2 regions of the Pullulanibacillus sp. KACC 23026 genome follow, and region 2 is predicted to be linked to the other one. Evidence: a T-box and tRNA genes for the amino acid it is inferred to sense, from the RefSeq annotation. Region 2 holds a T-box; the other holds one or more tRNA genes.
The links. The T-box of region 2 lies ahead of serS (serine--tRNA ligase). A T-box ahead of a tRNA ligase gene usually reads a tRNA of that ligase, here a tRNA-Ser.
Positions count from the first base shown of each region.

Region 1: it encodes a tRNA-Ser, which carries the amino acid that the T-box ahead of serS (serine--tRNA ligase) is inferred to sense. The anticodon was not compared.

Region 1 covers NZ_CP119107.1:4,498,047-4,502,459, forward strand. Annotated here, with positions in the region: rRNA gene PU629_RS20850 (16S ribosomal RNA) at 1-1,310, opposite strand, end outside; tRNA gene PU629_RS20855 (tRNA-Ile) at 1,507-1,583, opposite strand; tRNA gene PU629_RS20860 (tRNA-Gly) at 1,598-1,671, opposite strand; tRNA gene PU629_RS20865 (tRNA-Arg) at 1,679-1,755, opposite strand; tRNA gene PU629_RS20870 (tRNA-Leu) at 1,767-1,852, opposite strand; tRNA gene PU629_RS20875 (tRNA-Lys) at 1,892-1,967, opposite strand; tRNA gene PU629_RS20880 (tRNA-Gln) at 1,972-2,046, opposite strand; tRNA gene PU629_RS20885 (tRNA-Asp) at 2,052-2,127, opposite strand; tRNA gene PU629_RS20890 (tRNA-Glu) at 2,144-2,218, opposite strand; tRNA gene PU629_RS20895 (tRNA-Ser) at 2,237-2,327, opposite strand; tRNA gene PU629_RS20900 (tRNA-Asn) at 2,333-2,407, opposite strand; gene PU629_RS20905 (hypothetical protein) at 3,520-3,663, shown strand; gene PU629_RS20910 (SprT family protein) at 3,833-4,318, opposite strand; gene cmpA (cortex morphogenetic protein CmpA) at 4,409-4,413, shown strand, end outside.
Region 2 covers NZ_CP119107.1:4,783,091-4,787,503, forward strand. Annotated here, with positions in the region: gene PU629_RS22380 (HD domain-containing protein) at 98-652, shown strand; gene cspD (cold-shock protein CspD) at 871-1,071, shown strand; gene serS (serine--tRNA ligase) at 1,118-2,407, opposite strand; T-box leader at 2,460-2,681, opposite strand; gene pdxT (pyridoxal 5'-phosphate synthase glutaminase subunit PdxT) at 2,766-3,344, opposite strand; gene pdxS (pyridoxal 5'-phosphate synthase lyase subunit PdxS) at 3,436-4,320, opposite strand.

The DNA of each region.
Region 1 (4,413 bases), 290 kb from region 2:
GCTTTATGGGATTCGCTCGACCTCGCGGTTTCGCTGCCCTTTGTACCACCCATTGTAGCACGTGTGTAGCCCAGGTCATAAGGGGCATGATGATTTGACGTCATCCCCACCTTCCTCCGGTTTGTCACCGGCAGTCACCTTAGAGTGCCCAACTGAATGCTGGCAACTAAGATCAAGGGTTGCGCTCGTTGCGGGACTTAACCCAACATCTCACGACACGAGCTGACGACAACCATGCACCACCTGTCACTCTGTCCCCCGAAGGGGAAAGCCCTATCTCTAGGGTGGTCAGAGGATGTCAAGACCTGGTAAGGTTCTTCGCGTTGCTTCGAATTAAACCACATGCTCCACTGCTTGTGCGGGCCCCCGTCAATTCCTTTGAGTTTCAGCCTTGCGGCCGTACTCCCCAGGCGGAGTGCTTAATGTGTTAACGTCAGCACTGAAGGGTGGCCCCTCCAACACCTAGCACTCATCGTTTACGGCGTGGACTACCAGGGTATCTAATCCTGTTTGCTCCCCACGCTTTCGCGCCTCAGCGTCAGTTACAGACCAGAGAGCCGCTTTCGCCACTGGTGTTCCTCCACATATCTACGCATTTCACCGCTACACGTGGAATTCCACTCTCCTCTTCTGCACTCAAGCTCCCCAGTTTCCAATGACCCTCCACGGTTGAGCCGTGGGCTTTCACATCAGACTTAAGAAGCCGCCTGCGCGCGCTTTACGCCCAATAATTCCGGACAACGCTTGCCCCCTACGTATTACCGCGGCTGCTGGCACGTAGTTAGCCGGGGCTTTCTGGTCAGATACCGTCAAGGCGATAGCATTTCCTCTATCACTTGTTCTTCTCTGACAACAGAGCTTTACGATCCGAAGACCTTCATCGCTCACGCGGCGTTGCTCGGTCAGACTTTCGTCCATTGCCGAAGATTCCCTACTGCTGCCTCCCGTAGGAGTCTGGGCCGTGTCTCAGTCCCAGTGTGGCCGATCACCCTCTCAGGTCGGCTACGCATCGTCGCCTTGGTAGGCTATTACCCCACCAACTAGCTAATGCGCCGCGGGCCCATCTGTAAGTGATGGCAGGACCATCTTTTACATTGACACCATGCAGTGTCAACGATTATCCGGTATTAGCTCCGGTTTCCCGAAGTTATCCCAGTCTTACAGGCAGGTTGCCCACGTGTTACTCACCCGTCCGCCGCTCGATCCACAACCATCACCCCGAAGGGATCTGGAAGTTTCACGCGCTCGACTTGCATGTATTAGGCACGCCGCCAGCGTTCGTCCTGAGCCAGGATCAAACTCTCAAAAAAGTGCAGTTAAAGCACTGCTGGCTTTTGCCGAGAACAGATCTCTTCTAAAAAGAGGTCTGTTCTCCTTAAAAAATATGTTCGTTTGATTCCTAGCGTTAAACTCAAAGTATGACTTTGACTGGCGCTTTTGGTTTTTGTTTAGTTTTCAATGTGCGAATAACCCACTATGAAACATTTAAAACAACATTTCATATAATGGTGGGCCTGAGTGGACTCGAACCACCGACCTCACGCTTATCAGGCGTGCGCTCTAACCAGCTGAGCTACAGGCCCATTAAATTAATAAATGGAGCGGGTGATGGGAATCGAACCCACGACCAGAGCTTGGAAGGCTCTTGTTTTACCACTAAACTACACCCGCATTATTATGGCGCGCCCTGGAGAACTCGAATCCCCAACCTTCTGATCCGTAGTCAGACGCTCTATCCAATTGAGCTAAGGGCGCATATTTATTTATGGTGCGGTCGAGAGGACTCGAACCTCCACGGGGTCTCCCCCACTAGCCCCTCAAGCTAGCGCGTCTGCCATTCCGCCACGACCGCATAAGCAGCACGATTAACACTTGAATATATTTAATAAAATGGTGAGCCATGAAGGATTCGAACCTTCGACCCTCTGATTAAAAGTCAGATGCTCTACCGACTGAGCTAATGGCTCGCAATGGCTGGCCCACCTGGATTCGAACCAGGGCATGACGGAATCAAAATCCGTTGCCTTACCGCTTGGCTATGGGCCAACAAATGGCGGACCCGACCGGGATCGAACCGGCGATCTCCTGCGTGACAGGCAGGCATGTTAACCGCTACACCACGGGTCCAATATGAATAAGTAAATGGTGACCCCTACGGGATTCGAACCCGTGTTACCGCCGTGAAAGGGCGGTGTCTTAACCGCTTGACCAAGGGGCCGTATATCATTGTACTACATGGCGGAGAAGGTGGGATTTGAACCCACGCACGGTTTAACCCGTCTACTCCCTTAGCAGGGGAGCCCCTTTAGCCACTTGGGTACTTCTCCATAAATGGCTCCGCAGGTAGGACTCGAACCTACGACCGATCGGTTAACAGCCGATTGCTCTACCACTGAGCTACTGCGGAATAATTTTAATAAATCGTAATTATTCTTAAATTTCAGTGTGGCCCCTGTCCCTTCCTCTTCTCGCTCAAACTAAGAAGCGTTATGCGTCGGGACAACTCGCAGTCTATTCTAAGAAGTAAACCTCGTCACTGAGCTACTGCGGAATAATTTTAATAAATCGTAATTATTCTTAAATTTCAGTGTGGTTCCTGTCCCTTCCTCTTCTCGCTCAAACTAAGAAGCGTTATGCGTCGGGACAACTCGCAGTCTATTCTAAGAAGTAAACCTCGTCACTGAGCTACTGCGGAATAATTTTTAATAAATCGTAATTATTCTTAAATTTCAGTGTGGTTCCTGTCCCTTCCTCTTCTCGCTCAAACTAAGAAGCGTTATGCGTCGGGACAACTCGCAGTCTATCTAAGAAGTAAACCTCGTCACTGAGCTACTGCGGAATAATTTTAATAAATCGTAATTATTCTTGAATTTCAGTGTGGTTCCTGTCCCTTCCTCTTCTCGCTCAAACCAAGAAGCGTTATGCGTCGGGACAACTCGCAGTCTATTCTAAGAAGCAAACCTCGTCACTGAGCTACCGCGGAATAATTTTAATAAATCGTAATTATTCTTAAATTTCAGCGTGGTTCCTGTCCCTTCCTCTTCTCGTTCAAACTAAGAAGCGTTATGTATCAGGACAACCAGTTAATCATTTAAGGCAGCGGTTTTTACCGTTAAACTTTAAATGCTTTTTGTTAGTTAATCAGTCTGTCTCTCGACAGCGACATGTTATATAATAACACGTCCGCTTTTTCGTGTCAACATCTTTTTCAAAAACTTTTTTTCAAGGTGTTTGTTCTTATGAACAAGCCCTCTTGATGCGACTTTTATAATTTAACACACCACCAGTTAATTCGTCAACACTTTTTTTGGACATTATTTAACAAGCCAGGATCATCCTTGCTAGCAAAGGGAAATTTACTCATTTGTAGTCCATAACTATAGCGTTTAGCGCGGTTTGCCTCCACTCATCCAACGCCTCTTATCTCATAAGACTGTTCTTATTAACATTCTTGCACTAAACTCGCTAGAAACGCTTGTCTCCCCTGTTTTATTTAACCTTTATAGAAAGAGATACTCAATGGTGATTCAGATGAATCATAGCTCAAGTCTGATAGATCAAGGTTATGATCATCTGATTCATTCCCATCTTGATCCTAATCCTCTTTTGAATTCGAGCGGCAATGACAACTTCATCACCATCAGAGATACGGAATCAACTTAACTCCCATATGCCTATCCATTTATTATTAATATGTCTAGAAGTATAAGCTTTCATTCACACTCATTGACTCAAATGATCAAAGGGCATTCCTTTACCTCTTATTTAGATGTGTCCCCTCTACTTGTTCTCTGAGTCAGGCATCCTCATTGACGCTACATTTCTGACGTTTTCAGCTTGATTGATCGGCCTCTTCCCTTCTTAATTTAGATTGAAGCTTTAGTCTGCCTCCGCATTTCCCGCACCTATAACGCTTCACATCCATTTGTCTCTTTCTAGGATAAGGCTGGGCACAGGATTTACAGGTATACAAGTATATCCATTTTGATTGGCGTCGGCTGCCAGGAACAGATTGACAGTAACGGCTTCCTCCAACCTGCTTTAGCAACGTCTTAAATTCTATATCTTGATGTTTATACCCTCTTCCTTCTATATGAAGGTGGTAATGGCAGAGCTCATGCTTAACTATTTTAATAAACTCTTCCATTCCAAAGAGCTCCAGTTGCTTGGGGTTAAATTCGAGGTTATGTGTACGTAAAAGGTACCGCCCTCCTGTAGTACGGAGTCTTGAATTAAATGTAGCTTGATGAAGGAACGGCTTATTAAATGATTGCTTGGATACCGTCTCAACCAATACCTGCAAGTCTTTTTGTTGCATGACTTCTCTCCTTTTTTGCACAATCCGTAAAACCTTAACATACATTATAAAAAAGTGGGCACACCGCATTATCTAAAGGAGGTTCCATCCATGCC
Region 2 (4,413 bases):
ATTAAGACATTTACCTTTAAAAACGCGCATTTCGCGCGTTTTTTCTTATTTAAAGATATGATAAACTTTAACTTGAAAAAGGAAAGGAGCTTTCCCTATGGGCGGATTAACATTAATTGACGAAGCGATTGCCTTTGCAGCACGTGCTCATCGTAAGCAGGTTAGAAAAGCGACTGATACCCCCTATATCACTCATCCCTTTAGTGTTGCGATGCTACTAGAACAAACAGGATGCGAAGAAGAACTGGTCATAGCCGGTCTTCTCCATGATACGCTAGAGGATACTGAAACGACTGAAGAGATGATTCAGGAACAATTCGGAGAAGACATTTTAGAAATGGTTAAGGGATGCAGTGAACCCAATAAGAGCTTGCCTTGGGAAGAGCGAAAAAAACAGACCATTGATTCTTTAAAAACAGCTCCTAAGTCGGTCTGTATCGTCACCTGTGCCGATAAACTGCACAATTTAAGAAGCCTGCAAACAGATATTAAAACTCATGGAGAGTCTGTCTGGGAACGTTTTTCACGTGGAAAGGACCAACAAAGATGGTATTATACATCTATTTTAACGGCTTTACAGATGCGTATTCCTGATCATGCTCTTTTTGATTCTTATAAACGAATTGTTCATGAACTTTTTCACCATTATTGACAAATTCAAAATCGTGTGATAAATTAAAATTAACCATTTTACTAACTCTATAAGCATGGAAGTAAGAATGAAGGACCTTCGGCTTTGAAGTGTGGACGTTTTTACCTCCACCGCTTTAGTCGGGGGTTTTTGGTTTCATACGTGTACTTATATGATTGTGGTAAATGGTTAGATCTTACGAAAGCGCAACAATGCGCCAGGTTTTAGGAGGATTTTACATGCAAAACGGTAAAGTAAAATGGTTTAACGCAGAAAAAGGCTACGGATTTATCGAAGTTGACGGCGGAAATGATGTATTTGTCCACTATTCCGCTATCCAAGAAGAGGGCTTCAAAACATTAGAAGAGGGCCAAGAAGTCAGTTTTGAAATCGTTGAAGGAAGCCGTGGACCACAAGCTTCTAATGTAACTAAACTCTAATAACTAAACTGATAAAGCAGCCCCTAATTGGGACTGCTTTTTTATTTTAGATCCATTTTGAAATGACAGTCTTTCCACCCATATAGGGCTGTAACGCTTCTGGGATCTTGACACTTCCATCTGCTTGCTGATAATTTTCTAAAATAGCCGCAACCGTTCTGCCAATGGCTAAGCCTGACCCATTCAATGTGTGAACAAATTCTGGCTTTTGTTTTGATTTTGGATCGCGTCTAAAACGAATATTAGCACGGCGAGCCTGGAAATCCTCAAAGTTACTGCAAGAAGAAATTTCTCTATAGGTCTCGTAGCTCGGAATCCATACTTCTAAATCGTACTTTTTCGCTGCTGTAAACCCGAGATCAGCGGTACACATACTCAAGACTCGATAGGGCAATCCCAATAATTGAAGAACATGTTCAGCATGCCCTGTCAGCTTTTCTAATTGGTCATAGGAATCCTCTGGTTTCACTAACCTTACAAGCTCGACTTTGTTAAATTGATGCTGGCGGATTAATCCCCTTGTATCTCGCCCTGCAGAGCCTGCCTCAGAACGGAAGTTAGCACTGTAAGCCGTAAACGCAAGCGGTAATTGATCACCGTCTAAGATCTCATCACGGTGATAGTTGGTCACAGGGACTTCTGCTGTCGGTATTAGGAAATAATCCTCCTCGCGAATCTTGAAAGCATCCTCTTCAAATTTCGGGAGCTGACCAGTACCTGTCATGCTGTCTCTATTAACTAAGTAAGGTGGAAGCATTTCCGTATAGCCATGTTCATCGGAGTGCAGATCCATCATAAAGTTAATAAGAGCACGTTCAAGGCGGGCGCCCATCCCTTTATAAAAAACAAAACGGCTTCCGGTTACTTTAGCTGCTCGTTCAAAATCTAAGATGTCAAGATTAGCGGCTATTTCCCAATGAGGCTTTGGTTCAAAATCAAAAGCAGGCAGATCGCCCCATTTACGTATCTCAACATTGTCGTCCTCACTCTCGCCAATTGGAACACTAGGATGAGGAATATTAGGTATAGTAAGCATGATCTGTTGAAGCTCATCTTCAACTGCTTTTAACTGAGTATCCAATTCCTTAATCCGGTCACCGACTTCACGCATTTCCACAATAAGGTCATCCGCATTTTCTTTATTGCGTTTCTTTTGCGCGACTTCTTGGGACACTTCATTCCGACGTGCCTTTAAAGCCTCCGTTTCTTTGATGAGCTCCCGTCTCTTATCATCTAACTCAGGAAACTTGGCCAGTTCACTGATGTCTTCTCCTCTTTTAGAAAGCTTCTCCTGTACCTCTGCAAACTGCTCTCTTACTAACTTAATGTCCAACATAATTGTCCCTCCATAAAAAATGATTCAAAATAAAAAAGCCCCCCATCCCTAAAAAAGGGACGGAGGACTCCGCGTTGCCACCCTGATTGCTAAACCGAAATGGGTTTAACCACTCATCTGGATAACGGTCCATTGACCGAAGAGGCCTACTCAATGTTCATTCGACACTCTTTACTCAGGGATGGATTCATAATGGATTCTGAGCGGTTTTCACCAGCCACCGCCTCTCTAGTAACAGAACCTTATTACTACTAGTTCCCATCATCGCTTTTAAACGTATTAGTTAAAAAGTAATTTACAGGATTTTATTAAAAAAATCAAGCTTGTCTACCAGATCAATGTTCTTATATTATGCGACTTATGCCTTTTGTTGTTCAACCATGTTCACAAAATACTGATGCATCCGATAATCATCTGTTAATTCAGGGTGAAAAGCAGCTGTTAAATAGTTCCCTTGGCGCGCTGCTACAATCTTATCCTCGTATTTAGCCAACACTTGAACATCAGAACCAACACTTAAGATATAAGGAGCGCGAATAAAGACGCCCACAAAATCATCCGCTACATCTTCAACCTTTAATTCCGCTTCAAAGCTTTGAACTTGTCTACCAAAGGCATTTCGGCGCACATCAATATCCATTAAAGCAAGATGGGGACCTTTTTGACCTTCAATTCGAGCAGCCATTAGGATCAGACCTGCACAAGTTCCAAAAATTGGGTTTTTCTTTGCAAAGTCTTTAACCGTTTCGAACAAGTTATATTGATCCATTAACTTCCTCATGGTCGTGCTCTCACCACCAGGAATAACAAGACCATCTAAGCCTTCAAGTTGATTGTCACGCTTTACAATAACTGTTTCTGCACCAGATGCTTCAAGAGCTCTAACATGTTCACGAACCGCTCCCTGTAAGCCTAAAACACCAATTTTAACAGACATCTTTAATCATCCTTCTTTATACGGGTCACCTATTTCATTAGGCTTGAACAATTTTTCCAAATCCTAATTGGATATCTCTTGAGCTTACTTATTAGTGGCTTCGATCCTGCATGCGATCGCTTGGCGCTAATGTTGACATTTCAAGCCCCTTCATAGGTGTTCCAATCCCTTTTGAAAGCTCTGCAATTAAAGCATAGTCTTCATAATGAGTCGTTGCTTCTACAATGGACTTAGCGAATTTCGCTGGGTTATCTGATTTGAAAATACCAGATCCAACAAACACACCATCAGCACCTAATGCCATCATGAGAGCAGCATCAGCAGGTGTTGCGACACCGCCCGCTGCAAAGTTAACGACTGGAAGACGACCCGCTTCACGAATTTGAAGTAAGATTTCATAAGGGGATCCCGTTTCCTTAGCAAATACCATGAGCTCATCTAATGACATTGTCACAACTTTACGGACTTCGGCATTAACCATGCGAAGATGGCGAACAGCTTCCACAATATTTCCTGTTCCTGGTTCACCTTTAGTCCGAAGCATAGAAGCCCCTTCCCCAATTCGGCGTGCTGCTTCACCAAGGTTGCGGCAACCGCAAACAAAAGGGACAGTGTATGATTTTTTATCTAAATGATAAACATCATCAGCCGGTGTTAGCACTTCACTCTCATCGATATAATCGACACCCATAGCCTCAAGGACACGTGCTTCAACAATATGACCAATACGAGCTTTGGCCATAACTGGAATAGAAACAGCATTCATAACTTCCTCAACGATGCGCGGGTCTGCCATACGGGCTACGCCGCCTGCTGCTCGAATATCGGATGGTACGCGTTCAAGTGCCATGACGGCAACAGCGCCTGCTTCCTCCGCAATTTTTGCTTGTTCAGCATTAACAACGTCCATAATGACGCCGCCTTTTTGCATTTCTGCCATTCCACGTTTAACACGATCTGTACCGACTTGTGCCATTTATTCGTCCTCCTCAAAAACAATCCCTTTTTATGATTGTTTAACTATTATTTTTTAGCATTAAACGGTCCCTAGATAGTTCATTCTCTGACT